DNA from 3 places in the Paraburkholderia sp. MM5384-R2 genome. Region 3 is predicted to be linked to each of the others. Evidence: riboswitches for the same ligand, from Rfam matches in the RefSeq annotation. Region 3 holds a riboswitch; each other region holds the start of a gene.

Region 1 (9,494 bases), on a different contig from region 3:
GCGCTCCTCGATCCGACGCGCGGCGAGTTCGCGGCGCTGATGGCGCAGGGCGTCGAGGTGCGCGACGCAAACGAGCGCGACCATCTGCTGCGCTATGCGACCTGCACCAACGCGCGGGGCGAGACGACCGGCTGGATCGCCGGTCTCGTCGACGTGTCGGCGCTCCATGCGGCCGAGCGTCAGCGCGAAGACGCGCTGCGGCTGCTGTCGCACGACATGCGCTCGCCGCAGGCGTCGATCATTGCGCTGGTCGAGATCGAGCGCGCGCGGACCGAGCCTGCGCTCGCGCGCAGCGTGCTGGAGCGCATCGAACGCTACGCGCAACGCGCGCTCACGCTTGCCGACGACTTCGTGCAACTGGCGCGCGCCGAATCGCAGGCCTATGTGCTCGAGCCGCTGAGTCTGACCGAACTCGTCATCGATGCGAGCGACGAGGTCTGGCCGCAGGCGCATGCGAAGCGCATCGCGCTGCATACGGAATCCGGCGAGGACGCCGACGACGATCCCTGGATCTGCGCCGACCGCTCGCTGATGACACGCGCGCTCGTCAATATCCTGAACAATGCGGTCAAGTACAGTCCGCCCGACACGCGCATCGTGTGCAGCTTCGCTGGCCAGCCGGCGGCAAAGCGCGCGGGCAGCGAGGCGCCGCGCGTGTCGTGCACGATTCGCGACCAGGGCTATGGCATTCCTGAGGAGCAGCAAGCGGGATTGTTCGAGCGCTTTCGCCGTTTTCACGAGGCGGAGCGGCCGGAAGTGGGCGGCGCGGGACTCGGCATGGCGTTCGTCAAAACCGTCGTCACGCGCCACGGTGGCAGCGTCGAAGTCGTCAGCGCGCCCGGCGAGGGGACGGCCTTCACGATCTGGCTGCCCGCGCTCGACGACGCACCCCTCGACGAATCGATCGCACCGCGCGTCTGATGCGCCTTTGATGTATTCGATGTACTAGAGAGAAAACAAACAATGGCAAAGATCGCTCACCTCTGTGCCGCGCTGGCCGCGTCGAGCCTCACCGCTTGCGCGGGCCTGAGCGCCGACGTGCACACCGTCTCCGCTAACGGCGCCGACCGCGCCGTTGCGCTGCAAGGCGAGCAGACCTATTCGCTCGCGCGCACGCAGCCGCAGGACGACAGCGCCGATCATCCGCAAGTCGAAAAGCTGTTGCGCGGCGAGTTGGCGAAACACGGGTTCGTCGATACGGCGGGCAAGCCCGCGCATTATCTGCTGTCGATGGCGTATAGCACGCGGCCGGCGTCGATCGGCATCGGCGGTGAGGATTGCGCGCCCGCCGATTGCGGCGCGGGCAGCGACGGTCCAGGCGCGCTGTTGTTTGGGCGCAAGTATCAGCACGCGCTGACGCTGCGCTTTTTCGACTACGCGAGCGGCACCGAGCGCTACAAGGTTGGCGCGGTGTTCATGGATCGCGACGCGGACCCGCTGCATGCACTGCCGTTGCTCGTGAAAACCGCGCTCGCGAAGCTGCCGTTCGATGCACCGGCCGACTGGCGTGTGAAGCTCAGCATCGACAAGACGAGCGGTGGGGCGAACGTCGACTCGATGGAGCCGTTGCAGCGTTAAAACGCAGCCTCGGGTCGCCGGGGCCGCGAGTATCAGTTATTCCTGCGCCGGCTCGTCTCGCGGCCAGCGGTTTTCGAACACGCAATCGGCGAGCGGCAGGCGGCTCGCCCAGCGCTGCGTTTCGAGCATCGGCTCGGTATAGAACGCAGCGACGTGGCCGAGGCACAGAATCGCGACCGGCCGCGCGCCTTCCGGCATCGCCAGTAGCTGGTGCACCGCGCCGACATCGAATAGCGACACCCAACCAAGCCCGAGTCCTTCCGCGCGCGCGGCGAGCCACATGTTCTGGATCGCGCACGCGACCGACGCGAGATCCATCTCCGGCAGCGTGCGGCGGCCGAAGACGTGTCGCTCGCGCCCGTCCATCAACGCGATCACCAGCAGCTCCGCGCATTCGCGCATGCCTTCCACCTTCAGCTTCATGAACTCGTCGCGACGCTTGCCGAGTGCATCGGCGGTGGCGAGCCGTTCGCGCTCGACGATGTCGCGCAAGCCCGTGCGCAGCGCCGCGTCGGTGATGCGCACGATGCGCCACGGCTGCATGTAGCCGACGCTCGGCGCGTGATGCGCCGCGTCGAGCAGACGCCGCAGCACCGCCGGATCGACCGGATCGGGCACGAAGTGGCGCATGTCGCGGCGTTCGTAAATCGCGCGGTAGACCGCATCGCGCTCGGAGTCGTCAAAAGGCTTCGCCATGAAAGAGGGCGGCCGTGAAAGCCGGGTTGGAGGGCCAGTAAGCGTGCATATAGGTTGCCACAATCGGGCCCACGCGGAACACCGCTTCGCCGGGCGTGTCGCTGTGCGCGCGCGTGGCGAAGCGCTGCGGCGCGAGCGGCGTCGCGAGCTTCGAGTAGTGAAACGTGTGACCGGTCAGCGTGCCGTGGACGCCATCGATCTGCTGCATGCCGAGCGACGTGAAGCGCGTTTGCATCGTCGCGTGACCGGGCAGCAGGCCCAGCATCGCCTTGCTAGTGCCTTGCGCGTCGGTCAGCGTGTCGAGCAGATAGAGCATGCCGCCGCACTCGGCGACCACCGGGTTGTCCGCCTCGACGTGCGCGCGGATCGATGCCGCGCTGGTCGCGTTGCCCGCGAGCGTCGCCAGATGCAGCTCGGGATAGCCGCCCGGCAGATAGAGCGCGTGCGTGCCGGCGGGCAACGCTTCGTCGGCAAGCGGGGAGAAATAGCTGAGCCGCGCGCCGAGCGCTTCGAGCAGCGCGACGTTGGCCGGATAGATGAACGAGAACGCGGCGTCGCGCGCGATCGCGATGTGCTTGCCTTCGAGCAGACGCGGCAGCACTTCGGGCGAGGGCACGCCGAAATCGACCGGCGCCGGCAGTTCGGCGAGCGCGGTCGACGCGAGCGTATCCGCCGCGCGTTCGAGGCGCGCTTCGAGATCGTCGATTTCATCGGCCTGGTGTAGGCCGAGGTGGCGGTCGGGCAGCGCGATCTCGTCGCTCGCGGCGAGGTGGCCGCACGAGCGCAACTCGGGCGGCAGTGCTTCCTGCAGCATCTGCGCGTGCCGAGCGGAGCCGACGCGATTCGCGAACACGCCGTGGAACGGCAGTTGCGGTCTGAAGCGCGCAAGGCCGAACGCGACCGCGCCGAAGGTCTGCGCCATCGCCTGCGCGGAAATCACCGCGAGCACCGGCACGCCGAACGTGGTCGCCAGATCGGCGCTGCTCGGCGTGCCGTCGAACAGGCCCATCACCCCTTCGATCAGGATCAGATCGGCTTCTTGCGCCGCCCGCGCGAGCAGGTTGCGGCATGCGCTTTCGCCGACCATCCACAGATCGAGCGACAGCACCGGCGCTCCGCTCGCGCGCGCGAGGATCATCGGATCGAGAAAATCCGGCCCGGTCTTGAACACGCGCACGCGACGTCCGAGCCGCCGGTGATAGCGCGCGAGACCGGCGGTGATCGTGGTTTTGCCTTGTCCCGACGCGGGCGCGCTGATGAACAGCGCGGGGCACGCCCCGAAGGAAGTCCCCTGGGGGGACGCCCCGAAGGAAGTCCGCTTGGGGGGCGCCCCGGACCAAGCCCCGTTGCGGGTTGCCGACATCGCTCAGAACTCCACGCCGCGCTGCGCCTTCACACCTTGCTCGCGATACGGATGCTTGATCGCGCGCATTTCGGTGACGAGGTCGGCGGCTTCGATCAGCGCGTCCGGCGCATGGCGTCCGGTCACGACGACGTGCAACATCGGCGCACGCGCGTTGATCACCGCGAGCACTTCGTCGAGCGGCAGGTATTCGTACTTCAGCACGGTGTTCAGCTCGTCGAGGATCACCATCTGGTAGTCGCCGCTTTCGATCATCCGCCGCGCTTCGTTCCAGCCTTTGCGCGCAGTCGCCATGTCGGCCTCGCGGTTCTGCGTGTTCCACGTGTAGCCGTCGCCCATCGTGACGAAATCGCATTGCGCGATCGCGCCGAGGAAATCGCGCTCCGACGTATGCAGCGCGCCCTTGATGAACTGCACGACGCCGAGCCGCATGCCGTGGCCGAGCACCCGCACGGCCATGCCGAACGCGGCCGTGCTCTTGCCCTTGCCGGTGCCGGTGTTGACGATCAGCAGGCCTTTTTCGACGGTCGCGCCGGCCTGCTTCTTTTCGTGGCCTTCGCGGCGGCGTTCGGTCATGCGTTGATGCGATTCCGGATCGGTTTTCATCGAGGGTCCTGGTTTTGAGGGGCGGGATGGGATGGGGGCGCGTCGCTAAGGGCAGCATTGTTCGCCGCTGCGATTGCCACCGTGATGCCAGCGTGCGCGGTCTTGCGTACGATCAGACGCGCGTTTTGCGCGGTTGTGGTGGAGTCCGGCGCCGTTGCCGCCAGCAGCGCGCACGGCTCGCACACACCATCGACGCCGAGCTGCGCGTGTGCCGCCGCCGACGGCGACGCGACCGGTACCGCGGCGATCTGCTCGCGGCTGAACAGTTGCAGCGGCAGCTGATGACGTGAGCAGAATTCGAGCAGACCGGCTTCGTTGGCTTTGGTGTCGATCGTCGCGATCGCGCGGATCTGCTCGAAGGTATTCGATCCGAGCGCTGTGCGGACGGCGGCTTCGATCTCAGCGGCTTCGCTGTGCAAGCGGCAACCGATGCCGACGCTCAGCGTTTTGATCGCGCGTCCGAGTCCGTGTCGTGTCGCGCTCGCTGCCAGTTCGTGAGCAACGCCGGCGTCGCGTTTGGCCGCATCACGCGCCAGTGCGAGCGACGCCACACCGCCGATCACGACGATCGCCGGCGAGCCGAGCCCCGCGCGCGCCACCGCCTCGGCGAACTCGCGAAGCGGCGCGAGCACATGACGCTGCTCAGGCCGCGTCGCCGACTCGATCGCCGCGCACGGCGTGTCGGCGGACATGCCGGCCGCGAGCAATGCGCGGGCGATCTCGCCGAGCCGGTGCATGCCCATGTAGATCACCAGCGTCATGCGCGTCGCGGCGAGCGCGGCCCAGTCCGGCTCGCCACTGCCGGCGCCGTGGCCGGTGACGAACACGACGCCCTGCGCGTGATCACGATGCGTGACCGCGATACCGAGCGCCGCGGGCGCCGCGATGCCGGCCGTGATGCCGTTGATCACGTCGACTTCGATACCCGCGGCCTGCAGCGCCTGCAACTCTTCGCCGCCGCGGCCGAACACGAACGGATCGCCGCCCTTGAGCCGCGCGACGCTGCGCCCCGCGCGCAGATGCCCGAGCATTTGCGCGACGATGTCGGCTTGCGGCGTCGACGGATGGCCGCCGCGCTTGCCGACGTACACGACTTGCGCGTCGGTGCGCGCGAACTGCAGCACGTCGGGATTCACCAGATCGTCGACGAGCACGACATCGGCCTGCGCGAGCGCACGGGTGGCCTTCAGCGTGATCAGTTCGACGTCGCCGGGACCGGCGCCGATCAGCCAGGCGCGCGTCATCGCGGCGTGCATGGCGCGCGCCATGCGGTGATGGAAGAACAGAAGCGGCGTGCGACAGCGCGCGCGGCGATGAATATAGAGGTCATGCGGAACTGCGAATCCGGGCACGCGCGATGCCGCGCTGCTACGCCTTCACATCCGTTCCCCGCGGATTCCGGCGGCCGGCGGCGCCACGTGATGCACGGATGCAATGCGGCACCGCCTCCGCGTCTGGCCGGTATCCGGGCTGGCGGCCTCATGCGCTTCGCCTTCCCGTCCCGGTTTGTGGATTCGCGGGACAGTGGCATCAAAAAACGCATGCGCGGCACGTCGGAATCGAAGGCGAATCGAATCGCGCGCCGCAGGTCGCTTACCGTTGCGGGGACAGCACAGGTTGAACGCGCGAGGCGCTGCCTGTTTCCCGTTTAACTGCACACGCGAGCGCATGTGCGGGCACCAAACGCGCGCATACGATAGCACATGGCGCCTTGCCGGATAAGCCTCGGCGGCGCTTTCCGGCTCGCTGCGTTGCTTGACTGCGCAAGGCCGCGGGCCTACACTCGCACGCACTTTGGGTGCCCGCGTGCGCGCTCGTGCGCATGCAGTTAAACGGGAAACAGGGAGCCACCTGCTCTGGAGCGGCTAACCTGTGCTGTCCCCGCAACGGTAAGCGAAAAGCGGTTCCGGCTTGATAGCCGGGCACCGCAGTGCCGGCTTCGATGTCCTCGCGCAAGCTCGCGTGGACATTTCACCACTGGACGAGAAACCACTCGGCCGGGAAGGGGAAGCGGCGCTTTCGCCAGCCCGGATACCGGCCCAACGAAACAGAACGACCGCCGCGGGGAGGCGGCGGCGCGTTCATGACCTCAGTTCCGCTTTCTGTATTTCCGTTGTCGCGGCCATGCCGTCGTTCGTCCCCGTGTCTGGTGATCGCTGGTACTGCTGCGCGTGCTTCATTCGCTCCATTCGCCAGCCGACGCGGACCCACGCGCGGACTTTCCGGCATACCGATCAACACCAAGGGATGGACCTCACGATGCAAACTCAATTGCGCAAGATCCCCGTCACGATCGTCACGGGCTTTCTCGGCAGCGGCAAAACCACGCTGCTGCGGCACATTCTTCAGCATGCGGGCGGCAAGCGCATCGCGGTGATCGTCAACGAGTTCGGCGAGCTCGGCATCGACGGCGAAATCCTCAAGGGCTGCGGCATCGGTTGCGATGAAAGCGGCGTCGAGACCGAAGGGCAATTGTATGAACTCGCGAACGGTTGTTTGTGCTGCACCGTGCAGGAAGAATTTTTCCCGGTGATGGAAAAGCTCGCGGAGCGCCGCGATGAACTCGATCACGTGCTGATCGAAACGTCGGGGCTCGCGTTGCCGAAGCCGCTCGTGCAGGCGTTCAACTGGCCGCAGATCCGCAATGGCTTCACGGTCGACGCGGTGGTGACGGTGGTGGACGGCCCGGCCGCCGCGAGCGGCCAGTTCGCCGATAACCCGCTCGCCGTCGATGCGCAGCGCAAGGCCGATCCGAATCTCGATCACGAGTCGCCGCTGCATGAGCTGTTCGAAGACCAGTTGTCGGCGGCCGATCTGGTGATTCTGAACAAGACCGATCTGATCGACGACGCGCGGCAGCATGAGGTCGAAGCCGCGATCCGCGCGGAGATTCCGCCGCAGGTGAAGATCGTGCGCGCGCAGCAGGGGCGGCTCGACCTGCATACGCTGCTGGGCCTCGAAGCGGCGTCGGAAGAGACGATCCACCTGCGTCATGACCACCACGGTTCCGCCGACGACCCCGATCATCACCACGATGAATTCGATTCGGTCGTCGTGCAGGCCTCGGTACCGTCGCGCGACGCGGCGCTCGCCGCCTTGCAGGCGCTCGTCGAAACCCACACGATTTACCGTGTCAAAGGCTTCGCGGCACTGCAGGGCGCGGCGATGCGTCTCGTGATCCAGGGCGTGGGCCGGCGCTTCGACAGCTACTTCGACCGGCGCTGGCAAGCGGGTGAAAATGGCGACGGCGCGTTGAGCCGTTTCGTGCTGATCGGCGCAGACCTCGACCAGCACGCGCTGCAACAGGCGTTCGACGCGGCGCTCGGCGCGACGTCGAACGCGACGGCATAAACGGGCGCACCAGCATGCATCTGCTGCGCACGACGCCGGGCGGCTTCGTCGACGATACGCAGGGCGTGATCCGCATCGATCAGCAGCCCGCCGAGATCGTCGTGCTCAGTTCCGCCGACACCACGCTGTCGCTGCTCGCGAGCGTGGTGCCGCGTCTCGGCGACGGCTTTCCGAGCGTGCGGCTCGCGAACGTCACGTATCTGCGTCAGCCTGCCTCGGTCGATTTCTATCTGGACGACGTGTTGCAGCAAGCGCGCGTGGTCGTCGTCGATCATCTCGGCGGCGAAACGTATTGGCCGTACGGCATCGAGCAGGTGGTCGCGCTCGCGCAGCGCAAACAGCAAACACTCGCGATGTTTTCCGGCGATCTGCAGGAAGACCCGAACCTGCTCGCGCGCAGCACCGCGAGCGCCGAGTTGTGTCAGCAGCTGTGGCGCTATCTGCGCGAGGGCGGTCCGCAGAACGCCGAGGCGTTTTTGCGCTGCGTCGCGTATCGCGCGCTCGACTGGGGGCGCGAACCCGATCCGCCGCGCGCGTTGCCGGCCGCGTCGCTGTATCACCCCGAGCGCGATACCCCCATCGTCGCCGACTGGCAGGCGCGTTGGCGGCAAGACGCGCCGGTCGTCGCGATTCTGTTCTACAAGGCGCATCTGCAGGCCGCCAATACCGCGGTGTTCGATGCGCTGATCGACGCGCTCGAAGCGCAAGGGCTCAATCCGCTGCCGCTCGCGATCACGTCGCTGAAGGATGCGGTGAGCCGCGATGTCGTGCAGTCGCTGTGCGCGCAACATGGCGTCGCGCTCGTGCTGAACACGACCGCGTTCGCCGCTTCCGCGATCGACGACCCCGAACCGCTCGCGCTCGCCGGCGACGCGCCGGTGTTCCAGGTAATCCTGAGCGGCGGCAATCGCGAAGACTGGCTGAAGGACAACCACGGCCTCAATTCGCGCGACATCGCGATGCATATCGCGCTGCCCGAAGTGGACGGGCGCATCATCACGCGCGCGATCAGCTTCAAGGGGCTCGCGTATCGCTGTGCGCATACGCAGGTCGACGTGGTCCGCTATCAGCCCGACCTCGAACGGGTGCGCTTTCTCGCCGAGCTGAGCCGGCGCTGGTGCCGTTTGCGTTCGCTCGATAACGCCGACAAGAAAGTCGCGTTGATTCTCGCCAACTATCCGATCAGCGAAGGGCGCATCGGCAATGGCGTCGGGCTCGATACGCCGGCGTCGGTGGTCGGCATTCTGTCGATGCTGCGCGATGAAGATTATCGGGTCGGCGAACTACCCGAAAACGGCGACGCGTTGTTGAACAGGCTGACCGAAGGCGTGACCAACGATCCGGTCGTACGCGATCTGCGTCCGGCCCTGCAAAGCCTCGCACTCGACGACTATCTCGCGCATTTCAACGCGTTGCCGGCGAGCGTGCGCGACGCGTTGAACGCTCGCTGGGGCATGCCCGAGCAGGACCCCACGCTACGGCGCGGCCGCTTCATGATCGCCGGCTGGCGCTGCGGCCAGGTGTTCGTCGGCATTCAGCCTGCGCGTTCGCGCGAGCACGGCGACTACGCGAGCTATCACGATGCCGAACTCGTACCGCCGCACGCATACCTCGCGTTCTATTTCTGGCTGCGCCATCAGTTCGGCATCGACGCGCTCGTGCACGTCGGCAAGCACGGCAACCTGGAATGGCTGCCGGGCAAAAGCGTCGCCTTGAGCGACGCGTGCTGGCCCGATCTGATTCTCGGACCGATGCCGCATCTGTATCCGTTCATCGTCAACGATCCGGGCGAGGGCAGCCAGGCGAAGCGGCGCGCGCAGGCGGTGATCATCGATCATCTGATGCCGCCGCTTACACGCGCCGAAAACTATGGGCCGCTGCAGGACCTCGAACGCCAGGT
Region 2 (9,494 bases), on a different contig from region 3:
GTCCCGACACGTCGGGCGCGACCTGGATCACGTCGGCGCGTACGCGCCCGTCGCGGGTCCACGGCGCGAACATGTAGTAGTTGACGAGTTTCCACAGCACCAATGCTGCGACCACTACGACGATCAGGGTCAGCAGGATCTGACCGACGGAGAACCAGGTTTTTTTCACGTTATTAGTCTGTGCGAAACGACGACGACAAGGCCCAGCACCAGCACATAGACGCCGAGATCGAAGATGGAGCGATGCCAGACGAAGCGGTAAAAGCCGGTGTAATCGAGCGCGGTGCGAATGCCGAGGTTGATCAGATACGCGATCAACATCAGCACCAGCACGGACGGTACGAACACGCCGAAGATATCGATTTCACCGATCATCGCGGGAACTGGGAAAAGGGGGAGGCGGGGCGCGCAGGCGGGCGCAAGCAGGGGCGCAAGAATGGGTGCATCACGCGGCGGCCTCCGGTTCGGTCGGCGTTGGTTTCGTGAGGGTCGCCGGAAACAGCGAAAGACGCAAGCCGACCAGCGCGTGCAGCGCATCGCGCAACTGACGCGCCGAGGTCTGCGAGGTCTCGGTCGGCGCCGCGGCATTGGCGAGCCCCTGCGCGGTGACGCGCGCGACGGCCACGTCGATCAACGACATCAGGCTGTCCGGCACCGGAACGCGGTGGCGTCGATCGATGCAGCTCTCGTAGTATGTACGCACTCCATCGAGAACATGGTCGATCGCGCCGGCCGCTTCGCCGCCGAGCTTGCGTGTGAGGCGGCGCAGGTCCAGCGCGTTGAACCCGATGCGCAGATCGCGGAAGCTCTCGATCGACGGGTGGCGGTGGTCGTCGGTGGCCGCGAGGCGCGGGATCAATTGCATCAGCCGGTCGAGCATGCGCGCGGCGAGATTGCGCGGATCTTCGATCGGCCGCGTCGACGCGCTCAGCGCGACGTCGGCCCAGCTCGAGCGCAACAGGCGCGCCGCGGCCAGCTCGGCGCCGAATGGGCGCGTTGCACGGGTCCACAGGTATGCATAGAGCAGGCCGGAGAGGCCCGCGAGGTTGGCGTTCAGGAACGTCAGGAAGTTCGCGTCGTACGCGTCCTGAATGCTGATGAAGGTGGCCGTGTTCACCGCGACCAGCACCGTCACCATGTTGAACTGCGGGCGCGGAATCAGCGTGCCGACCAGAATGAACGGCGCGGCGAACAGGATCACCAGCATCGCGAAGTCGTGCACCTGCGGCAGCACGACGAACAGATAGAGACCCGCGGCCACGACGGCGACGCCAGTCGCGAGGAAGAAGCGGAACACGAACGGCGCGGGTTCGTCGAGCGCGGCGAAGAAGCAGCAGGCGACCGCCGCGAGCGTGACCGCGCTCGCGCCGTCGTTCCAGCCCGAGCCGATCCAAAGCGCGCACGCGAGCACCACAGCCGCGGCCGCCGACACGGTCGCGAACAGCATCATGCCGCGATCGTAGAAGCGCTCGGTGCCGCCGAGCCGCCAGTGACGGAAATGCGGCCGCCACGAACCTTCCTCGCGCGTGATGATGATGCGCAGCGAGCGGCAGTCTTGCCACACGTCGATCGCTTGCGCGAGGCGCCACAGTGCATTCGACAGCAGCGCACCGTCCCAATGCGCGAGCGCGGCGGCGGGCGGATGCATCGCGGCGACGCGCGCGCGCAGCGCGTTGGCGGTCTCGTCCGCGTGATAGCCCTCGCTCGGCGCGGGCAGCGGTTGGTTGAACCACTTGATGACGTCGTCGATCAGCGTCTGAAGTCCTTCGGGCCAGTGTTGCGGGCCGTTGTTGTAGAGCGCGAGCAGCGGATCGGCGAGCGACGACATGATCGGCAGCAGCAGTTGCATGCGGCCACGTAGTTCATGCGCGCGCGCGAGGACGTCGGGCCGCGTGTGATCGTAGGCGAGCTGGCTCAGCAGCAGTTCGAGACCGTTGATCGTGCTCGCGAGTCGTTGCCGGGCGCCGGAAATCGCCGAGCTTGCGATGCGGCCCGACAGCGTTTCGGTCGCGTAGAACGCGGCGTCGCGAAACCATGCGTCGGTGCGCTCGATGATCGTCGGCGCGAGCCGGCTCGGAAACACCGCGCTGCCGACGATGCTCGCGCAGACGATGCCGAGAATGATCTCTTCGGTCCGGCTCACGGCGAGATCGAAGACGCCGGTCGGATTCGTCACCGACGGCAGCGCGATGATCGGCATCGTATAGGCGGCCAGCATGAACACGTAGCTGCGCGCGGTGCGGTCGGACACCGCGAGGTAGAGCATCGTGCCGATCCACGCCGCGACGACCACGCTGAACAGGTACGGCGATTCGACGAACGGCGGCACCAGCAGCACCGCGCCCGACGCGCCGAGCGCAGTGCCCAGCGCACGATAGATCGCCTTCGAGCGGGTCGCGCCGACGAACGGGTTCGACACGATGTAGACGGTCGCCATCGCCCAGTACGGCCGCGGCAGTTCGAACGCGAGGCCGATGTAAAGCGCGAGCATGGCCGCGGCGAACGTTTTGACGGAAAACAGCCAGTCGCGGAGAGTGGGATAGACCATGAACCGTTACGCGGAATCGGCGTTGTGCGGCGCGGTGGCTCGCGCGCCGCTCCTCGCGGACTTGCGCGCCTTGGCGGTGCCGCGTGATTTGCCGGCCGTTTTGGCAGCGCTTTTGCCGCTCGTCCGTTTGACCTTGCTGGCAAGCGCCTCGCCTTTGGCGGGCTCGCGCTTCGCCGACGAGGTGCGCTTCGTCGCCTCGTGCCTGACGGATTCCGGGCGCACCGGCTGCGCGCGTTCGTGACGCGTGTCGCGCTCGACGCTTCCCGCTTCGGCGCGTCCGGCGGCATCGGCCGTGAATGCGCCGAGCACGCGCAGGGCGGCTTCGAGATCGTCGCGCGATACGCCTTTGAGCGCCTGCGCGCGCAACGTGACCAGCTCCTCTTCCATCTTCGCGGTGACGGCGCGGCCTTCGTCGGTCAGTACGACGGTCTTCGCGCGGCGGTCTTCGGGATCTTCGTCGCGGCGCATCAGGCCGGCCGCGCACAACTGGTCGAGCAGCCGCACGAGGGACGGCCCCTCGATGCCGATGTGATCGGCGAGCGTGACCTGACGCACCGCCGAGCCGAGCCGGCTCGCGGTCAGAAGCGGCGTCGCGCACGCTTCGGATACGTTGAAGGCCGCGAGCACGCCATGACTCGTGCGCCGCCACTTTCTGGCGGCGACGACCAGCGTGCTGCTGACGGTGCGGCGCAGGGCATCGAGATTCGACATGGCCGGTATTGTATTTCCAAAATATTCGTTAGCAAACTATTGAATTGGAAATCGTGGCCGAACCGGAGGAGTCTGCGGCGCGAATGCGACAGCGGCATTAAATCGGTGGCCAGGAGGTGGGCTTACAGAATCGTTGGGTGTGCGGTGCGCCGCGATTCAATGGGCATTTTGATGCAGGTGGTCTACCTGATTCACTTGAGCTTGATTCACGCGAGCAGCCCGATCCGCACCGTGCGCGCCAGATCGTCGAGCTGAAACGGCTTGCGCAGGATCGTGCAATGCTTGACCGCGAGATCGGCAATGTCGACGTCCGCATAACCGGTTGCCAGGACCACGGTAGATCGGCACGAAGCTTGCGCGCCGCGGCGATCACGTCGATGCCGTTCATGCCCGGCATCGCGAAGTCGACCATCAGCAGATCGGGATGATCGTCGACGAGGCGGTCAAGGCCGGCCTGGCCGTCGGCGGCCTCGGTCACCGTGTAGCCGAGCATGCGCAACGATTCAACGAGCATCGCGCGCACTTCGCTGTCGTCCTCGACCACGAGCACGCGCTTGTCGCCGACCGCGTTCGCTTCCGCATCGGACTCCGCTTCGCTGTGCGCGGCCACTCGCTCGCGCATCGGCAGCCAGATCTGCACCGTGGTGCCGGTACCTTCTTCGCTGAAGATGCGCGCGGCGCCGCCCGCCTGCCTCGCGATGCCATACACCTGGCTCAGGCCTAGCCCCGTGCCCTTGCCGATCGGCTTGGTCGTGAAGAACGGATCGAACACGCGCGACACGACGTCGGGCGGAATGCCCTCGCCCGTGTCGGCGACTTCGATCACGACGTAGCGGCCATGCTTCAGCGTCTGGTCGGGCGCGTCGCGCAGGGTCACGTGGATGTCGAGGCGCCCGCTGGCCGGCATCGCGTCGCGCGCATTGATCGCGAGATTGAGCACCGCGAGCTCGAGCTGATTTGCGTCGGCCTGGGTCCACATTTCGGTGCGCTCGAAGTGGTTGTCATAGCGGATGCTCGAGCCGAGCGACACCGCGATGATGTCGCGCATGCCCTGCAGCAGCGCGACCACGTCGATCGCTTGCAGATTCGGGTTGCTGTTGCGCGAGAAAGTCAGCAACTGGCCAGTCAGTTTCGCGCCGCGCTCGGTCGCGCGCTTGACGGTGGCCGCCATGCCGCGCAGGCGTTCGTCGCCGCTCACGCGCGCGATCAGTTCCGCGTTGACCATGATCACGTTCAGCAGATTGTTGAAGTCGTGCGCGATGCCGCCGGTCAGCTGACCGAGCGCCTCCATCTTCTGCGATTGCACGAGCACGGCCTGAACCTTCGCGCGTTCGTGGATCTCGGCCATCAGCCGGTCGTTGGCTGACGCAAGTTCGTGCGTGCGCGCGGCGATGCGGCTTTCCAGCGAATCGTTCAGCTGCTCCAGCGCGTCCTGTGCCTCGATGCGCTCGGCAAGCAGCCTTCGCGATTCATATTGCCGTCCGCGGGCCCGCAACGACGACGCGATCGCGCGCCGCAACGTTTCCGAATTGAGCGGACGTTCGAGCACCACTACGTTGCCGAGCCGTTCGAGCACTTCGAGCCCGCGCGCGGATCGATGGCCGATGCTGCGGGCGGCGAGCAGGATGAACGGGAAGTCGGACCATGCGGGCTGCCGTTCGAGCCACGCATAGAGGCTCGAACCGTGGCCGTTCGCGAGCGCTTCCTCGGTGAGCAGCGCGGTGCCCGCGCCGACGTCGAGCTCGGTGGTGAGCGCGTCGGCGTCGTCGCAGCTCACGCAGGCGCGTGCGTCATTGTGCAGCACGGCGGTGATCACTTCGGCGTCGCGGCCGAACGGTGCGAGGATGAGGACACGCTGCTCCATCGCTCACTGTCCTGACGTATCGATCAGATGGTTCGTCGCGCCGAGCATCGCGGTGCTGCCGCGATACAAGGGCAGGCCCGACAGCACGCCCTCGAAGTCGCGCAGTGCTTCGCCGACCTCGACGCCTTCGGTGCCGAGGCGGAACTGGCGGATCGTGCGTTCATGATCGTTCGCGCGGCTCTTGACGGCGGTTATTGCCGTCAGCACTTCGCCGTGGTGCTCGAAATAGCGGAACAGCACGACCACGTCGCTCAGATAACTGACGTCGACCTCGGTCTGCACTTCGCCGATGATGCCGTGCTGCCCGAGCACGAGCATCGTGACCACGCCCTGCTGATTCAGATAGCCGAGCAATTCGTGCATGTGCAGCAGCAGGTAGCGCTCGCCGGGCATCGCCTGCAGATAGGCGTTCAGGCTGTCGACCGCGACATAGCGCACGTGCTCGTTTTCGACCGCGTTGCGCACGTCGCTCGACAGCTCGCCCGGCGAGATTTCCGCGGGATCGATCTGGCGCAGCATCAGCAGACCGCTTTCGACGTGCGGCGCGAGATCCATGCCGAGCGTCGCGCAGCGTGTGAACAGCGTGCTGAGCGTTTCGTCGAATACGTAGCACGCGCAACGCTCGCCGCGTTCGAGTGCGGCAAGCAGGCACGACACGACGGTGGTGGTTTTGCCGACCCCCGACGGGCCGATGATCAGCGAATTGGTGCCGGGGACGAGGCCACCGCCGAGCAGCGCGTCGAGGCCGGGCGTGCCGGTGCTCATCGGGCTCGTGCCGAATTCGCTGTGATGCTCGGCGGCGACCAGGCGCGGATAGACGCGCAGACCGCCGGTGTTCAGCGTGAAGTCGTGATAGCCCTCGCGGAACTTGATGCCGCGCATCTTCGCGATGCGCAGACGGCGGCGATTGCCGCCGTAATCATGAGCGACGTTTTCGAGGCTGATCACGCCGTGCACGATGCTGTGAAGCTGAATGCCGGAGGTGCTGGCCGACGTGTCGTCGAGCAGCAGCACCGTGCATTCGCGCGTCGAGAAATGGTGCTTGAGCGCGAGAATCTGCCGACGGTAGCGCAATGGGTTCTCCGCCAGCAGACGTAGTTCGGACAGGCTGTCCAGGACGACGCGCGCCGGCTTCAGTTCGTCGACGTGCTCGATCACGTTGCGCACGCTTTCGCCGAGTTCGACCTCGGCCGGGTGCAGCACGGTCTGTTCGTATTGCGGTTCGAGCCCTTTTTCGGGCAGTTGCTCCAGTATCGCGAAACGGCTCAGATCCCAGCCATGGCTCGCGCCGATCGCGAGCAGTTCAGCACGGGTTTCGGACAGCGCGACATAAAGGCCGGTCTGCCCTTCGTGCAGGCCCTTGAGTAAGAATTGCAACGCGAGGGTGGTCTTACCCGTGCCTGGCACGCCCTCCACGAGGTACATGCGGTTCGGCGTAAGGCCACCGCCGAGGATGTCGTCGATGCCTTCGATGCCCGACGATATGCGGGCGGGGGTAGGGGCGGCGGTAGTGGTCGACATGATGGTTGAAATGACGTCGGCAGTGGCTTTGATCGAAACGGGCGCGATGTCGCGGCCGGTATGGCGCTACGCAATTTGTGTGCCGTCGTGCATTGCCTGCGTGCTCGGGCCTCGTGCGCATGGGCATGAAGCGTGCTGTTAAAGGTGGCTCCCTGCGAGTTTTTCTTCAGCAGCACTTGGGAAGCTTCACGCACACCATGAAAACCTATCGACTTTCCGCTATCGCGCTTACCGCGGCATCGCTCGTTGCGCTGCTGCCGGTCAGTGCATCCGCCGACGATAGCCCCACACCTTGCGGTGCGCTCAAACGGATCGTGGCCGCGGCGCCGGACGGCTTCGCCTCGCTGACACCCGACGACGGCAAAGGCGTTGCGCAACCTGATGGCGATGACGCGCAATGTTCGGCCGCGCATCGAAGTTTCCAGTGCACGTGGACGCCGCATCAGGCGGCGGGCTCGAACGCGGATGCATTGGAAGCGGTCGCGGCCGACGTCGCGTCGTGCCTGCCCGATGCAACGCACGATCAGAATTCGCCGGGACGTCAGCACTTTTATCTCGGCGCGAAGGATCGACGCACCGAAATCGCCCTGACGCCCGAGGGGTCCAACCGGTTGCGGCTCGTGGTGTCGGGCAGGTAAGCGGCGGTGCCGTTCAGGCGCTGGCGGCCGGCCACCACGACCAGCCGCGTCGCGAGTGGCGTAATTCGACGACCGACAGCGGCGCGATCTCGATGCGACAGAACACGGTTGGCGATGCGCCGAGGGCGTGCACGATTGCCGCTCGCAGCAGAGTCGTGTGGGTGATGGCGACGATGGTTCGACTGTGCGCAAAGGCCGCGAAGCTTGCTTCGTTGACGGCATTGCATGAACGCACGTCTGCCTGCTGCGCGTCGAGCCACTCTCCAACTCGCTGCACGAGTTGACCGAACGATTCGCCGCCGGGCGGCGCGGCGTCGGGCTCGCGTGTCCAGGCGGCGAGTTCGCGGGGCGTTGCGTCGGCAATGTCAGCGAGGCGCTGGCCGCGCCATTTGCCATAGTCGATATCCGCCAATGCGTCGACAGGCGTGGCGCTCAGACCGAGAGCGGCGGCCGTTTCGCGCGCGCTGGCGGCGGGGCTGGTGAACACGGCGCCGTCGGCGGGAAGCGCGAGACGCGGTCGCGCCGCTTCGGCTTCGGCGCGACCGCGCGCGTCGAGCGGATCGTCGGCAGGGAAGCGGCCCGCGCGCTGCGCGGCCGTTGCCGCGTGGCTCAGCAGTAATAGTCGCGTATCCATTCTTTGCGTTGGCGCTCCATTCGCACTTGCCTGCGAGGTTTCATCGGCGCGCGTTGCGAGGTAGCCCTCGCCGTCACGGAAGCCGCAGTTTAGCGCGTAGAATACTGACACTGCGAAGCACGGAAGCCGGTGAGAGCCCGGCGCGGTCGCGCCACTGTAATCGGCATTGCAATCCACAAGAGCCGAAAGCCAGACCTGAACTTCGCACCATTCCTCTGCAATCGACTTTCGGGGCGCGTCACCCCAGGAGATGTCCATCATGACCGAAGCTGTTCTTGATCGCGCCGCGCAACCGGCGGCCCAGCCCACTCCCATACCTTTGCGCGAACTGCTGCCGTGGGTCGTGTTCGGTGGGTTGCTGCTGTTGCTCGCGCTTTACTTCGTTGGTGCGGAACAGGGCGCGACGTCGCTCGTGCCCGGCATGTACGTGCATGAGTTCGTGCACGACGGCCGTCATCTGCTCGGCTTTCCCTGCCACTAACGGAGTTCGACATGGTAGGTAAATTGTTGGTGCGCGGGATGCTCGCGGGCATCGTCGCGGGCTTGCTCACGTTCGCGTTCGCGCGAATCGTCGGCGAACCACAGGTCGATCAGGCCATTTCATTCGAAGAAAAAGCGGCCGCCGCGCGCGGCGAGGCGCCCGAGCCCGAAATCGTGAGCCGTCAGACGCAGGCTGGCCTCGGCCTGCTGACTGGCGTGGTCACGTATGGCGCGGCATTTGGCGGCCTGTTCTCGCTGGTGTTTGCGTATGCGTATGGACGCGCGGGTACGTTGAGCGTGCGCGCGCTGTCCGCGTGGCTCGCGCTTGGCGCGTTCATCACGCTCGTGATCGTGCCGAATATCAAGTATCCGGCCAATCCGCCGTCGGTCGGTGATCCGGAGACGATCGGCACGCGCACGGGCCTGTTCTTTCTAATGATCGCGATTTCGCTCGCGACGATGGTGTTTTCGCTGAAGGTGCGGCGTCGCGCGGCGGCGAAGCTGGGTGCGTGGAATGGTTCGATCGTCGCGGGGCTCTTGTTCGTCGTGGTCATCGCGGCCGTGCAACTGTCGATGCCGGTCATCAATGAAGTGCCGGCCGCGTTCCCGGCTGTGCTGCTGTGGAAGTTCCGCGTCGCGGCGATCGGCATGCAGGTGGTCATGTGGACGACGATCGGGCTGCTGTTCGGCGCGATGGTCGAGCGCAGCGCTTTTATGCGTACGAATGCGCGGGTGACGATGAAGTCCGCCTGATTGTGACGGTGACGCGTGGCCGCGCAAGCGGCCATGCTTCGCGCGCAACGCGCGAGAATGGTTTTGGATCAAGCACTTGCCGCGGTTGTGGAGCGGTTATCCACAGCCTTGCAAACATTTTCTGTGGAAAAGCTGCTTAACGGCTTTTCGCAACTCCACTCATCTCTCCCTTTCGCCGCGGCGCTCCGGAGAATTCAATTGGAAGCCTAACTAATTCAGGTTGCACGCGGCGCTGCTCAATTTTTAAGCTCTTCAACTTTTTAAAATAAATTGTGAGACGGGTATTGACGTGTTGTCGACCGCTCTCCATAATCTCGTTTCTCTGCTGCAGACGCAGCGACGCAA
Region 3 (9,494 bases):
GCGCCCATCACCGCGACACCGCCGCCGAGCGCGGCCGCCGGCAGCAGCATGCGCTGATCGTTGCCGAACGCGAGCCGCAGCATGTGCGGCACGACGAGACCGACGAAGCCGATCGTGCCCGCGGTCGTCACCGCCGCGGCCGCCGCCAGCGACGCGACCAGGTACACCCGCAAACGCAGCGGCATCACGGCGACGCCCAACGCCTGCGCGGCCGCGTCGCCGCGCAGCAACACGTTCAGACGCGGCGCGGCCGGCACGATCGCAAGCAACACGAGCGCGAGCGCCATCAGCGCGGTCCACGGCAGCGCGCCGCCGTTGAGGTCGCCGGTGAGCCAGAACAGCATGCCGCGCAAACGGCTGTCAGGCGCGAGATTGAGCAGCAGCGTGATCAGCGCGCCCCACCCGGCCGCGATCACCGCGCCGGTCAATAGCAAACGGGGCGACGTGTCCTGCGGCTCGCCGCGCCATAGCTCGCGACGCGCGAGGCCGAGCACCAGCAGGATCGACACGAACGCACCCGCGAACGCGCTCGCATCGACGAGCCACCATGCGCCGCCCGCGATCATCGCGACGAGCGCGAACGTCGCCGCGCCGCCCGACACGCCGAGCACGTATGGCTCGGCCAGCGGATTGCGCAGCAGCACCTGCAGCAGCGCGCCGGCGAGCGCGAGCAACGCGCCGCACGCGAAGCCCGCGAGCGCGCGCGGCAAACGCAACGTACGCACGATTTCGCCGGCGAGATCGTCGCTGCCCGTGCCGCCGAACGTGTGCGTCGGCACGAGCGCCGCAAGCACGCGCGACGGCGCGAGCGGCACGCTGCCGAGCACCAGCGAGGCGCCGAGCACCGCCACGGCGGCGAGCGCGAGCCCGAGCCAGATCGCGGCCGCGCGTTTCGCGTTCATCGGGCGCGGCGTCGCCATTGCGGCGCGCAGCGAAGCGGACGCGCGACTCATCCGCGTGCGCTCACGCATGCGGCCACCCCGGCGCGCGCGTCACTGCTGCTGCCAGCCGAGCGTGAGATACGCACCGCGTCGCGGCGAGTTATACGAGTAGGCCGTTTCATAATCCTTGTTGAACAGATTGTCGATTTGCGCGCTGACGTACCACGCTTTGGTGACCTTGTAGCGCGCCGACAGATTCACGATGCCATAACCGCCGAGGTTGCCCGTGCTATCGGTGCGCGGCCCGCTGACGATCCACTCGCCGCCCACCCGCCAGCCACCGATGCTGCGATTCACCGCGAACGACCCGAACCGACGCGCGCGCCGCACGAGGTCGGTACCGTTGTCGAGATCGACCGGGTTCTGCAGCGTCACCGTCGCGCGCACGTCGGTCTTGCCGACATGACCGCTCCACGATCCCTCGAGTCCCTGCACCTTCGCACGGCCGACGTTCTCCGCGAGGTAGATGCCGGGGATCGTCTGCACGTAGTCGATCAGATTCGTATAGCGCGTCTGGAATGCGTTCAGACGCATCACGCCGAGCGCATCGGTCGCGTACTGCAAACCGGCTTCGACCGAATGACTGCGCTCGGGCTGGATCGACGGGTTGCCGCTGATCGGATAGTACAGATCGTCGAAGCTCGGCGCGCGGAACGCATCCGAATAGCTTGCGGTTACCTTCCAGCGCGACGTGATGTCGAATCCGTAGCCGAGATAGTAACTGTTCGCCCCACCGAAATCGGAGTACTGGTCGCGTCGCACGTTGGCCTGAATCTGGTTGCGGCCGAAGCGCGCGCTGTAGCCCGCGAAGACCGAATCGACGTGACGGTCGGGCGCGGCGAACGTGTCGGAGTCGAGCGTCTGGTCGAGATGCTCGTAGCCGAGTTGCAGCTTCTGGTTCGCGGCGAGCGCGAAATCGTTCTGCCACGTGTACTGGCGATTGTCGGTATCGAAGCGGCCGTTGTAGATGCCATTGGTGTTCGACACGCTGCGGTCGTCGCCCTCGGCGAGCGTGAAGTGGGTGGTCCACCGGTCGGTCAGCTTGCCGTTCGCGAATACCGACACCTGGCGCACCTTGCTATAGAGATTGTTCAGATCGGTGGGCTCGCCGTACGCATTGTCGTAGCTGTTGTCGTTGTTCGACTGGAAGTAGCTGACGCCCGCGTCCCACCTGTCGGTGAACTTGTGACGCAGCGACGCGCTGATGCTCTCGTTCAGATTGCCGTTTGCGTTCGGATTCGCGTTCGGCGCCTCGAGCGGATTGAGCGACGAAAAGCCGTCGTCCTTCGTGCGCGCGAGCGAAATATTGAAAGTCGTGCGGCCGTCCTGATCGAGCGCGCCGTTCACGCCGGCCGTTTGCGTCTGCGTGCGATAGCTGCCGTAGCCGACCGAAAAATTGAAACGCGGCGGATGATCGCCGCCGTCTTTCGTGAACACCTGCACGACGCCGCCGATCGCGCCCGAGCCATACAACGCCGACACGTTGCCGTTCACCACTTCGACGTGATCGACCTGATCGAGCGGAATTTGTGCGAGTTGAGCTGAGCCGAGGCTCACCGAATCGACGCGCACGCCGTCGATCAGCAGCAGCGATTGCGTCGACGATGCGCCGCGCAGAAAGAGGCTCGTGGTCGAACCGGGGCCACCCGTGCGCGAGATTTGCGCGCCTGGCGCGAGTTGCAGCAGGCCGGGCAGATCGGTCGCGGTCGTGTCGGCGATGTCCTGCTGATCGAACTGCGTAGTCTGCGGGATCGCATCGCGCAACGCTTGCGGTCCGCGTTGCGCGGTCACGACGATCGGCGACAGCACGTTGCCCGGCGCATCGGTGGAGGCGGCATTGGCAGCGATTGCAGCGTTTGCGGCGGTAGCATCCGTGGCGGACGATGAAGACGAATACGGCGTCGCAGACACGGACGCAGGCTCGGCGCTTTGCGCATGCACGACGAGCGGCAGGCTCGCGAACGCGAGCAGCGTTGCGCGGGCGATGGGGGACAGCATGGGATGACATTCCTGTGGATAGCGTGCGCGGCCTGCTTCCCCGCGGGCCGACGCGTCACGAGGCGCCCCCTTGTTTAGCGTGTTCGCGGGGGGACGTCCCTCTTTTCTGGCCGGTATCCGGGCTACGACACATCGATCCGCCTTCCCACGCGTGACGCGCAGTGGCACACTCGCACGTTGAACTTCCAACCTTGCGACCAGGACCGACCTGCATGAGCACATCACATGCGGTCGCTTACCGTTGCGGGGGCAGCGCAGGTTCGCGCATCCGGTTTTGGCACCGCGCGCGCCCTGCTTCCCGTTTAACTGCGCGCGCCGAAAAGCGCGCGCGGGCACCAGAGTGCGGGAAGTTTAGGAGCGACCTCGCGGGGCGTCAAGAAAGGTCGACCGGAGCGCAATCGGTTCTGTTGAATGCAGGTTATTGTCGGATTGATTGCCGGTTTTTATCTTATGGTCGACGACGCGACACCCAACGAACGTGCACGAAGCGATGCTGTTACGTCTCGAAACGAGACAATTGTCGGAACCTGTAATATTCCGCGCTAAAATGCGATGTCTTTAGAGGACGCAGCACATGCTCACCGAACTCGAATCACTCTCCCAGAACATCGGCAAGCTGATTGCGATCAGCCAGCGCCACAACGAAGCGCGGCTCGCGCTCGAAGAGCAGCTCGCGCAAACGCGTGCCGAAGTGCAAGCCACGCATGCGGAACTCGCGCAATTGCGCGAAGAGCGCGACGCACTGCAGGCGGAACGCGACGCGCTGTCCGCCAAGATCGACGACGCTCAGGTGCGCCTGAATGCGATTCTCGAAAAATTGCCGCGCGCACGCGCGAGCAGCGAACCGGATAACCAGCTCGATCTGCTCGAGTCCGCCCAGCCCGGACACGAGGAAGCGGAAAGCGACGTGAGCCGACACGGAGAAAGCGCATGACCACCAAGCAGATCGAAGTATCGATTCTCGAAGTACCCTATCGTCTCGCCTGTTCGCCGGAAACGGAAGGCGCGCTGCTCGAGGCGGTCGCGCGCGTCGACGCCGAGATGAAGAAAATCCGCAGCGGCAGCAACGTGCGCGGCACCGATCGCATCGCGGTGATGGCTGCGCTGTCGCTGGCATCGGAACTGCTTAAGCTGCAAAGCAGCGTGCGACACGGAGAAGCATTTCCTGCTGAAGAAATCCGGCGTACAATGCAGCAAATGAACGAACAGCTAGGTACTGTGATCGAGCAGTACAGCTTGCAGTAAGCAGTAGTGGGCCGGTTTCGAATCGGTCACGTGTTGAACGGTTTGGGTTGTAGCTTCATCGGTTTAGCTTCCCTGCCTGGTTCGCCAAGGTCATACATTCCTTGAACCAATGCCATGTGCACGGTTGCGGAAATTTGTAGCACGGGTGTGCGCGTCACTCAGTCTGATGTACCCGAAGTGTTGCTAACTGCGACCAATTCTGAACCCTCGGTTCAGGATGCCGGCCTAGCGGCTAAGGCGGGGACCTTATCTGGAACGGCATCGGACTTCGGTTCGATGCCGTTTTTCTTTGGTCGTCGTTTTTTCGTTTGAGCGCCTTTTTCAGGGGCTTTTCCGTACGCGCCTGCTGTTGTAGCGCTTCGTTCAATCTCACACGCTCACTCCGATTCATGCGCTACTGGCTGATGAAGTCCGAACCGGACGAAGCAAGCATCGACGACCTCGCCAACGCTCCTCATCGCACCTTGCCGTGGACCGGCGTACGCAACTATCAGGCGCGCAACTTCATGCGCGACGTGATGCAGGTCGGCGACGGCGTGCTCTTCTATCATTCGAGCTGTCCGGAGCCCGGCATCGCGGGCATCGCGGAGGTCTCGTCGACCGCGTATCCGGACCCTACGCAGTTCGATAAAAAGAGTCCGTACTACGACGCGAAATCGTCGCTGGAAACGCCGCGCTGGATGCTCGTCGACGTCGTGTTCAAGAAGAAAATCGGGCTGATTCCGCTTGCCGCGCTGCGCGAGCATGCCGAATTGCAGGACATGCGCGTGCTCGCCAAAGGCAACCGCCTGTCGATCACGCCGGTGACCGAAGCCGAATGGCGCTTCATCACTAAACAGCTGGTTTAAGGGCGAACGCGCGACGCGGCACCTGTCGTGATCGCATCCAGGTCATCGTTTCCGATGCGGCGGCGAAGCACTAATTGGGGAACCAAGCGTCGGTAAAACGCGCCTAATCGGTCGACGAAAGCGTGAGCTCGAACCGGCCGCTCGACGACAAGCCGATGCCTTCGCCAGCGCATCCGTCAAACCGCGCGCCACACCCGGCGCTCGCGTCGAACGTGCACAACCTGTTCAAACAAGGATTCCAGTCATGACGACAAAAACCGCACGGTCCCTCGCACTTGCGCTCGCCTTGGGCGCGCCTATGGCGCTCGCACTGAACCCTGCGCCCGCTCGAGCGCAAACCATGATGCCGCAGCCTTCGGGCGTGCTGTCGCTGAATGCGCAGGCGAGCGCGGAAGTCCCGCAGGACGAAGTCGAAATCACGCTGTTTTACGAGCAGGAAGCGAGCGAACCGTCGTCGCTGACGTCGACGCTGAACGAACGCGCCGACGCGGCATTGCAGAAAGCGCGCGGCGTCAGCGGCGTGACCGCGCGCTCGGGCGCGTTCTCGATCTTCCCGTCGACGGACCGCGACGGACGCATCACGACGTGGCGCGGCCGCACGGAAGTCGTGCTCGAATCGCGCGACTTTGCCGCGGCATCGAAGCTCGCCGGACAGATGGCATCGATCATGCAGGTTGGCAACGTGCGTTTCTCGCTGTCGCCGCAAGCGCAGCGCGCGGCCGAACAGCGGCTCAGCGGCGAGGCGATCAAATCGTTTCGCGAGCAGGCCGCGGCGTCCTCGCAGGCGTTCGGCTTTAGCGGTTATTCGATCCGCGAGGTCAACGTGAGTCACAGCGGCGTGATGCCGCGTCCGATGATGATGATGAGCGCACGCGCGATGGGCGCCGACGCGAAGAGCGCGCCGCTGTCGCTCGAAGGCGGCACGTCGACGGTGACGGTCAACGTGTCGGGGTCGGTGCAGATGAAGTGACGCGCAAGCGCAAGCCCAAACAGAAAACGCCACGGCATCCATCGATGCCGTGGCGTTTTTTCATGCAACGCTCGCTACGCTAGCCGAGCGCCGCTCAGTTCGCGCCAACCGCCTGCGCCTGCTCGCGACGCCCACGGCGATACGCCCACACCATCAGGCCGATGCCTGCGAGAATCATGGGCAGCGACAGCCATTGACCCATCGACAGCCCCATCGCGAGCAGGCCGAGGAAATCGTCCGGCTCGCGCGCGAATTCGACCGTGAAGCGCGCCAGGCCGTAGCCGATCAGGAACATCGCGGAAATCGCGCCGAGCGGCTTCGGTTTGCGCGAGAAAAAGATCAGCACGAAGAACAGCGCCACGCCTTCGAGCGCAATCTCGTACAGCTCCGACGGATGTCGCGGCAGCATGTGATATTGCGCGAACACTTCGTTCAGATGCCATTGCGCGGCCAGTTGCGGATGCGCGGCGAGCCATGTGGCGTCGTCAGGCGCGGCGCCGGGAAACAGCATCGCCCACGGCGCGGACGGCTCGGTCACGCGGCCCCACAGCTCGCCGTTGATGAAGTTGCCGAGGCGCCCCGCCGCGAGGCCCGTGGGCACCATCGGCGCGACGAAGTCGGTGACTTGCAGCCACGAGCGCTTGCGCTGATAAGCGAACAGCATCATCGCGAGCGTCACGCCGAGAAAGCCGCCGTGAAACGACATGCCGCCTTCCCAGACCTTGAAGATGTCGAGCGGATGCGCGAAATAAAAGCTCGCCTTGTAGAACAGCACATAGCCGAGCCGGCCGCCGAGGATCGTACCTAGCACGCCGTAGAACAGCATGTCGTCGATATCCTTCGCGGTCCAGCCTTGCGCGGCGACGTACGGCAGCCGCAGCCGCAGCCGGGCGACGACGATCGCCGCGACGAACGCGACGAGGTACATCAAGCCATACCAGCGCACGGCGAGCGGCCCCAGATGGATGGCGACAGGGTCGAAATTGGGGTGAATGAGCATCGTGTAGTTATGGGCAGTTCAGGTTCGAAAGCAGTTTTACAGGGAATCAGGAGCGGAATCTAGACATGCGACGCGACGCTCGCCGCATGCGCGCGCACGATGTCGATGAAGCCCGCCAGCACCGGGCTGACCTCGTCGCTGCGCCAGACGAGGCCCGTCTCGATCGCGGGCACCGACTCGGACAGCGGCCGGTACACGACGCCCGTGCGCCGCAGGTTACGCAACGATTGCGGCACCAGCGCGACGCCCATGCCGGCCGACACGAGACTCACGATGGTCTGCATCTGGATCGCCTCCTGGCCGATCCGTGGCGCGAGGCCAGCAACGCCGTAGCAATCCATAATGATGTCATAAAAGCCTGGCGCGAGACGCCTTGGGAAGATCACGAGCGGCGCGTCGGCGACATCGCGCAGGCTGACGGGCATGTCGAGCCATTCGGCGGCGGGGTCTTGGGCGGCGCTGCCCTTGCCGTATGCGTTCACGCTGCCCCGCAAGCCTTGCGCCATCTCCGTCGACATCGCGATCACGAGCGGCTCGCGCGCGATCGGCAGCCACGACAGCTGCGCCGCATGCCGCGACGGCAGCGGCGCGATCACCAGACCCGCGTCGATACGCCCAGCCACCAGTTCCTCGACCTGCACGTCGCTGGTCGCCTCGGTCAGTTCGAGCCGCACGCGCGGATGGCGCGCGCCGAAATCGCGCAGCAGCAGCGGCAGCAGGCCGTAATCCGCAGTCGACACGAACGCGAGCGACAGCACGCCCGCCTCGCCGCGCGCGAGGCTCTGCGCGAGCGGCCTGAGCCCTTCCGCGGCCGCGAGCAGCCGCTGCACCTCCGGCAACAGATCGGCGCCGACCGCCGTCAACTCGACCGAGCGCTTGGTGCGCGCGAACAGCTCGACGCCGAGCGTCTCCTCGAGCGCGCGGATCGCCTGCGACAGCGGCGGCTGCGTCATCGACAGACGCGCGGCCGCGCGCCCGAAGTGCTTTTCCTCGGCGACGGTGACGAAATAGCGCAACTGGCGCAGGTCGGGGATCGTCGGCAGCATGATTGATATATTTTACGACCTGAACAACCGCGAATAATACACACGACGCGTGTCACGCAAAACCGCCGGTTTGCACGGTCTGGCGGAACTACACTGAACGGATGCGCGCGCGCACGCCGCCGCGCGCTTTCATCAGAACAGCCAGACTGGAGCTCCCCATGGCCTACAACCGTCGTTCGAAGAACATCACGCAAGGCATCGCGCGTTCACCGAATCGCTCGATGTACTACGCGCTCGGCTACCAGAAGGAGGATTTCGACAAACCGATGATCGGCGTCGCCAACGGCCACTCGACGATTACGCCGTGCAACGCCGGCCTGCAGCGTCTCGCCGACGCGGCCGTCACCGCGATCAGGCGCGCCGACGCGAACCCGCAGACCTTCGGCACGCCGACGATCTCGGACGGCATGTCGATGGGCACCGAGGGCATGAAGTACTCGCTCGTGTCGCGCGAGGTGATCGCCGATTGCATCGAGACCTGCGTGCAAGGGCAATGGATGGACGGCGTGGTCGTGATCGGCGGCTGCGACAAGAACATGCCGGGCGGCATGATCGGCCTCGCGCGCATGAACGTGCCGGGCATCTACGTGTACGGCGGCACGATCCGGCCGGGCAACTGGAAAGGCACCGATCTGACGATCGTGTCGTCGTTCGAGGCGGTCGGCGAATTCACGGCGGGCCGCATGTCGCAGGAGGATTTCGAGGGCATCGAGAAAAATGCGTGTCCGTCGACCGGTTCGTGCGGCGGCATGTACACGGCCAATACGATGAGCTCGTCGTTCGAGGCGCTCGGCATGTCGCTCATGTATTCGTCGACGATGGCGAATCCCGACCAGGAGAAGGTCGACTCGGCCGCCGAATCGGCGCGTGTGCTCGTCGAAGCCGTCAAGAAGGATCTGAAGCCGCGCGACATCATCACGAAGCAGTCGATCGAAAACGCGGTTGCCTTGATCATGGCGACCGGCGGCTCGACCAACGCGGTGCTGCACTACCTGGCGATCGCGCACGCGGCCGAGATCGAATGGACGATCGAGGACTTCGAGCGCATGCGCAAAAAAGTGCCGGTGATCTGCAACCTGAAACCGTCGGGCCAGTACGTCGCCACCGATCTGCACAAGGCGGGCGGCATTCCGCAGGTGCTGAAGATCCTGCTCGACGCCGGGCTTGTGCACGGCGATTGCATGACGATCACCGGCAAAACGATCGCCGAGGAGTTGAAGGACGTACCAGCCAAGCCGCGCAGCGATCAGCAGGTGATCTTCCCGATCGACAAGGCGCTCTACGCCGAAGGCCATCTCGCGATCCTGAAGGGCAATCTGGCCGAAGACGGCGCGGTCGCCAAGATCACCGGGCTCAAGAACCCGGTCATCACGGGCCCGGCGCGCGTATTCGACGACGAGCAGAGCGCGCTCGAAGCGATCCTCGCCGACAAGATCGTCGCCGGCG

What was found. A riboswitch is a leader RNA that binds a small molecule or an ion and turns the genes downstream of it on or off. The one in region 3 is predicted to bind cobalamin.
Region 1: another riboswitch for cobalamin. It lies ahead of cobA (uroporphyrinogen-III C-methyltransferase); the one in region 3 lies ahead of HDG37_RS06860 (TonB-dependent receptor domain-containing protein).
Region 2: another riboswitch for cobalamin. It lies ahead of HDG37_RS32325 (CbtB-domain containing protein); the one in region 3 lies ahead of HDG37_RS06860 (TonB-dependent receptor domain-containing protein).

What each region holds. Positions count from the first base shown of each region.
Region 1 covers NZ_JACHDI010000010.1:5,099-14,592, reverse strand. Annotated here, with positions in the region: gene HDG37_RS17580 (CHASE2 domain-containing protein) at 1-921, shown strand, start outside; gene HDG37_RS17575 (DUF4136 domain-containing protein) at 964-1,578, shown strand; gene bluB (5,6-dimethylbenzimidazole synthase) at 1,615-2,274, opposite strand; gene HDG37_RS17565 (cobyrinate a,c-diamide synthase) at 2,258-3,637, opposite strand; gene cobO (cob(I)yrinic acid a,c-diamide adenosyltransferase) at 3,641-4,243, opposite strand; gene HDG37_RS40045 (cobalamin biosynthesis protein) at 4,240-4,674, opposite strand; partial or broken gene cobA (uroporphyrinogen-III C-methyltransferase) at 4,750-5,487, opposite strand; cobalamin riboswitch at 5,682-5,942, opposite strand; cobalamin riboswitch at 6,023-6,301, shown strand; gene cobW (cobalamin biosynthesis protein CobW) at 6,503-7,594, shown strand; gene cobN (cobaltochelatase subunit CobN) at 7,609-9,494, shown strand, end outside.
Region 2 covers NZ_JACHDI010000030.1:69-9,562, reverse strand. Annotated here, with positions in the region: gene HDG37_RS32365 (HlyD family secretion protein) at 1-169, opposite strand, end outside; gene HDG37_RS32360 (DUF1656 domain-containing protein) at 166-375, opposite strand; gene HDG37_RS32355 (FUSC family protein) at 446-2,548, opposite strand; gene HDG37_RS32350 (MarR family winged helix-turn-helix transcriptional regulator) at 2,555-3,259, opposite strand; partial or broken gene HDG37_RS32345 (ATP-binding protein) at 3,466-5,123, opposite strand; gene HDG37_RS32340 (ATPase domain-containing protein) at 5,127-6,644, opposite strand; gene HDG37_RS32335 (hypothetical protein) at 6,842-7,282, shown strand; gene HDG37_RS32330 (histidine phosphatase family protein) at 7,296-7,916, opposite strand; cobalamin riboswitch at 7,987-8,134, shown strand; gene HDG37_RS32325 (CbtB-domain containing protein) at 8,176-8,397, shown strand; gene HDG37_RS32320 (CbtA family protein) at 8,409-9,149, shown strand; partial or broken gene HDG37_RS38885 (hypothetical protein) at 9,286-9,494, opposite strand, start outside.
Region 3 covers NZ_JACHDI010000003.1:147,093-156,586, reverse strand. Annotated here, with positions in the region: gene HDG37_RS06865 (iron ABC transporter permease) at 1-953, opposite strand, end outside; gene HDG37_RS06860 (TonB-dependent receptor domain-containing protein) at 993-2,939, opposite strand; cobalamin riboswitch at 3,030-3,294, opposite strand; gene HDG37_RS06855 (ATPase) at 3,514-3,873, shown strand; gene HDG37_RS06850 (cell division protein ZapA) at 3,870-4,184, shown strand; RNA gene ssrS (6S RNA) at 4,251-4,432, shown strand; gene HDG37_RS06840 (EVE domain-containing protein) at 4,574-5,032, shown strand; gene HDG37_RS06835 (SIMPL domain-containing protein) at 5,277-6,002, shown strand; gene lgt (prolipoprotein diacylglyceryl transferase) at 6,097-7,002, opposite strand; gene HDG37_RS06825 (LysR family transcriptional regulator) at 7,062-8,048, opposite strand; gene ilvD (dihydroxy-acid dehydratase) at 8,207-9,494, shown strand, end outside.